DNA from 2 places in the Clostridium sartagoforme genome. Region 1 is predicted to be linked to the other one. Evidence: predicted binding sites of a transcription regulator. Region 1 holds the regulator's gene; the other holds the start of a gene.
The links. The regulator CtsR, encoded in region 1, represses protease genes until heat stress. The targets are predictions, from matches to a motif close to AAGGTCAANNAAGGTCAAAT.
Positions count from the first base shown of each region.

Region 2: the regulator CtsR is predicted to act here: its motif matches at 748-767, upstream of clpB (ATP-dependent chaperone ClpB).

Region 1 is NZ_BAAACH010000028.1:7,593-9,810, forward strand. It holds gene ABDZ60_RS11765 (DUF362 domain-containing protein) at 1-30, shown strand, start outside; gene ABDZ60_RS11770 (MBL fold metallo-hydrolase) at 69-704, opposite strand; gene ABDZ60_RS11775 (CtsR family transcriptional regulator) at 865-1,320, shown strand; gene ABDZ60_RS11780 (ATP-dependent Clp protease ATP-binding subunit) at 1,387-2,218, shown strand, end outside.
Region 2 is NZ_BAAACH010000037.1:255,655-257,872, reverse strand. It holds gene ABDZ60_RS15175 (helix-turn-helix domain-containing protein) at 1-534, opposite strand, end outside; gene clpB (ATP-dependent chaperone ClpB) at 835-2,218, shown strand, end outside.

The DNA of each region.
Region 1 (2,218 bases):
TGTCCAGTAGGAGCTCCAGTACAAGCATAATTTACATAAAGAACCGCTAATTTAGCGGTTCTTTATTTTTATGTTGATAATAGTATGACAGAGCATTTATCTCCAAAAGATAAATCATCTGAATATATGGTACTACAATCATAAGAGAAGATGTTTTTTATAGAAGATAAGAATTTATGAGGGCCATCTAAATAAAAATATTCGGAAGAATTTTTAAAACACATTGGAATTATATATTTTGGCTTTAAATTTATTGCAAGTCTAGCAGCTGAAAATCCATCTAAGCAAAAGTGCCCACCAATTGGAATAAACAAAAAATCTAAATCTGATAATTTACTTAATAAATTATTGTCAAGTCTATGTCCAAGAGAACCTAAATGACAAATCTTAAAACCATCAATATTTAGATAATAAATTATATTTTCTCCACGTTTAAAACCATTAAGATCATCTTTAAATGTCTCATAACCATCTAAGTTTATAAAATCATTAGAAAATGAACAGGGAGAATTTATTATTATGCAATCTTTATCAATAAATTTATTAATAATTTCATTATTATGGGTATGACTAAATGTAATTATATCTGGTTTTAAATCATACTTTTCTATATAAGGATATATTTGCATGGGGTCTAAAAGGATTCTTTTACCGATTGAGTTCTTTATCAAGAAACTTGTGTTACCTATCCACTTAATTTCCATATTTAATCACCTCTTTATATAGTTTGAGTAAAAGTTGTAATATAATTCAATATTCTTACTAAAGATAATAAAATTTATAAAATGGACATATTAAGATTTATAATATATAATAAAAGTCAAAGAAGGTCAGTTTTAAAATGAAGTTTAAGAAGGTGAAAATATGGCAAGAATTTCAGATACAATAGAGAATTTTATAAAAGATATGATAAAGCAAGAAAGAGAAAGACAAGTATCAATTCAAAGAAATGAATTAGCAGATAAATTTTCATGTGCACCATCACAAATAAATTATGTACTAACAACTAGGTTTACTTATGAGAAGGGTTATATAATAGAAAGTAAAAGAGGTGGCGGGGGCTGCATAGTAATTAAAAAAATAACATACGATGATAAGGACGAGAGAGTAGACTTAATAAATACTTCAATTGGCGAAAGTATAACATATGGAAACGCATTATCTATATTAAATCATTTAAGGGACACTAATAGTATTACAGAAAAAGAATATGAAATAATAAAGATATCCTTAAATGATAGGACATTAGTAAATGTTGAAGATAAAAATAAGTTAAGATCTCAAATACTTAAAGGAATTATTACAGTAGTATTATCGTAAGATAATTTAAATAGCCAAAATTTATCTGAAGATTGTTAAGTTTAGCAATAGGGTATGGAGGTATGTATGGTTTTTGGGAAGTTTAATGAGAGAGCACAATTAGTACTTGTAGAGGCTCAGAAGGAATCACAATATTTTAAACATGGGTATATAGGAACAGAACATATTCTTTTAGGGATACTAAAAGAAGGTGGATATGCAAAACAAGTATTATATGTTAATGGAGCTACCATTGATAAGGTTAAAAGGCTCATAGAGGATTATCTTGGTTTTGGGGATATAGATATATCAGTAGGAGAAATGTTGTTAAATCCAAGAACAAAAAGATTATTTGATGATAGTTTAATTAAAGCAAGGATGTATGATCATAAATATATAAATCCTGAGCATATTTTATTAGCATTAATAGATGATACAGAAGGTATAGCTTATACTATGCTTTCAAATTTAAAATTAGATTTAAAGTTTATAAAAAATGAGATAAGTGACTATTTATATAAAAAAGAAGCAGAAGAAATAAAAATAGAAGATAAAAATAAGAGAAAAAGTATAAAAACACCTTTATTAAATCAGTATGGAAGAAATCTTACTGATATGGCGAGGGAAGGCTCCTTAGATCCAGTAATAGGCAGAGAGAGTGAAAATAAGAGAATACTAGAAATATTATGTAGAAGAATAAAAAATAATCCTTGTTTAATAGGAGAGCCTGGAGTTGGAAAAACAGCTGTGATAGAAGGATTAGCGCAAAGAATAATTAGTGGAAATGTTCCAGATATTCTAAAGGATAAAATATTAATTTCGCTAGACTTAACTTCTATGGTAGCAGGTTCTAAATATAGAGGAGAATTTGAAGATAGATTAAAAAAAGTTATAGATGAAATAAGAAGTTCTCAAGATA
Region 2 (2,218 bases), on a different contig from region 1:
AGAAATTCTATGATATCTAGCAAGTTGTTCAGTTTTTTCTTTTAATTCTTCTTTTTCATAAGTTAAATAATGAAAGTTATTTATAAGATGATAAAGTAAATCTACTAAAATTGATTCAATTTCTTTATCAAAATCATCAATTTTTTGAACACACTCACACAATAGTTTAGCTAAAAAGGTTCTAAGCAAGTCATATTCTTCACCTTCTTGAGCACCATCATCAGTTGAATTTGTGTAAAAGAAGATATTATTTATATCCTTATAATATTTTTCGAAGAAATAGGGATCTATATGGAATATTAAAACTTTATTATCTTTTTCGCTATATATCCTATGAGCTTCATCAACATTTATAATTTCTAATTCTTTTTCTAGTAATTCAAAAGAGTCTGTATCTATATTAATATTTATGCTTCCCCTTAAGACATATAATATTTCTATTGAATTATGCCAATGTATAGGATATTCTTTTATATTTGCATATGATATTTTAATAGGAGAATCCTCTGGATAGGTTACATACTCTCTTCTCATAAAATCACCACCTTTTATCAATTCACAATTCACAGTTAACGATTAATAATTTTTGTTAGTTCACAATTTTTACAGATAATAATTCAGCAAAGCTAAATTATAAAATTTGAATTTTAGAAACTGCGTAACAGTTTCATCATTAATTGTGAATTGTTAATTTTTAATTGTCAATTTTATTATATTATATACTATAATAAAAAAATACAAAACAAACTTTGACTTTCTTTGACTTTTGTATTATTATAAAAATAAAGAATACAATAAATATATTAAAGTATTGATTGTAGGGAGGCGTGAAACATGAATATTGATAAAATGACATTAAGAGTACAGGAAGCATTGAATAATGCAAGTTTATTAGCAGTTAAATATAATCATCAACAAGTTGAACTAGTACATTTATTTGGAGCTTTATTAGAGCAAGAAGATGGATTGATTCCAAATATATTAACTAAGATGGGAATAAAAACTAAATCCTTAGATGAAGATTTAAATAAGATATTAGAAAAGATGCCAAAGGTTTTGGGTGAAGGGGCTAATTCTTCTGGTGTTTATGCAACTAGGCAAATTGAAGAAGTTTTGGTAAAAGCTGAAGATATATCTAAAAAGTTTGAAGATTCTTATATTAGCGTTGAGCATATAATGCTTGCAATAATTGAAATAGATAAGAATGGTGAGGTAAAAAATTTACTAAATAAATATAATATAAATAAAAAGACTTTTATGGATATTTTAAAGGAAGTCAGAGGAAATCAAAGGGTAGAAACTCAAGATCCAGAAGGAACTTATGATGCATTAAGTAAATATGGAACAAATCTTACAAACCTTGCAAAGAAACATAAACTTGATCCAGTTATAGGCAGAGATGAAGAAATTAGAAGGGTTATAAGAATACTTTCAAGAAGAACAAAAAATAATCCTGTATTAATTGGTGAGCCGGGAGTTGGAAAAACAGCTATAATAGAAGGATTAGCAGAAAGAATAATTAAAGGAGATGTTCCTGAAGGATTAAAGAATAAGGTAATTTTTTCTCTAGATATGGGATCACTTATAGCTGGAGCTAAATATAGAGGGGAATTTGAAGAAAGATTAAAAGCTGTTTTAAAAGAAGTCCAAGGTAGTGAAGGAAGAATAATATTATTTATTGATGAAATTCATACTATAGTGGGAGCTGGTAAGACAGATGGAGCAATGGATGCTGGAAATTTAATAAAACCATTGTTGGCAAGGGGAGAACTTCATTGTATAGGAGCTACAACTTTTGATGAGTATAGGCAATATATAGAAAAAGATAAAGCACTAGAAAGAAGATTTCAACCAGTAATTGTAGAAGAACCTACAGTAGAAGATACTATTTCTATTTTAAGGGGATTAAAAGAAAGATTTGAAATTCATCATGGTGTAAGAATACATGACTCTTCATTAATAGCTGCAGCCAAACTATCTCATAGATATATTCAAGATAGATATCTTCCAGATAAAGCCATAGATTTAATAGATGAAGCCGGGGCTATGATAAGAACAGAAATAGATTCAATTCCAACAGAAATAGACAATATAAGAAGAAAATTATTTCAATTAGAAATAGAAAAAGAAGCATTAACTAAAGAAAGTGATGAGGGATCTAAAAAGAAGTTACAAGCTTTAGAGAAAGATATAGCAGAACTGAAAGCTAATAATGATG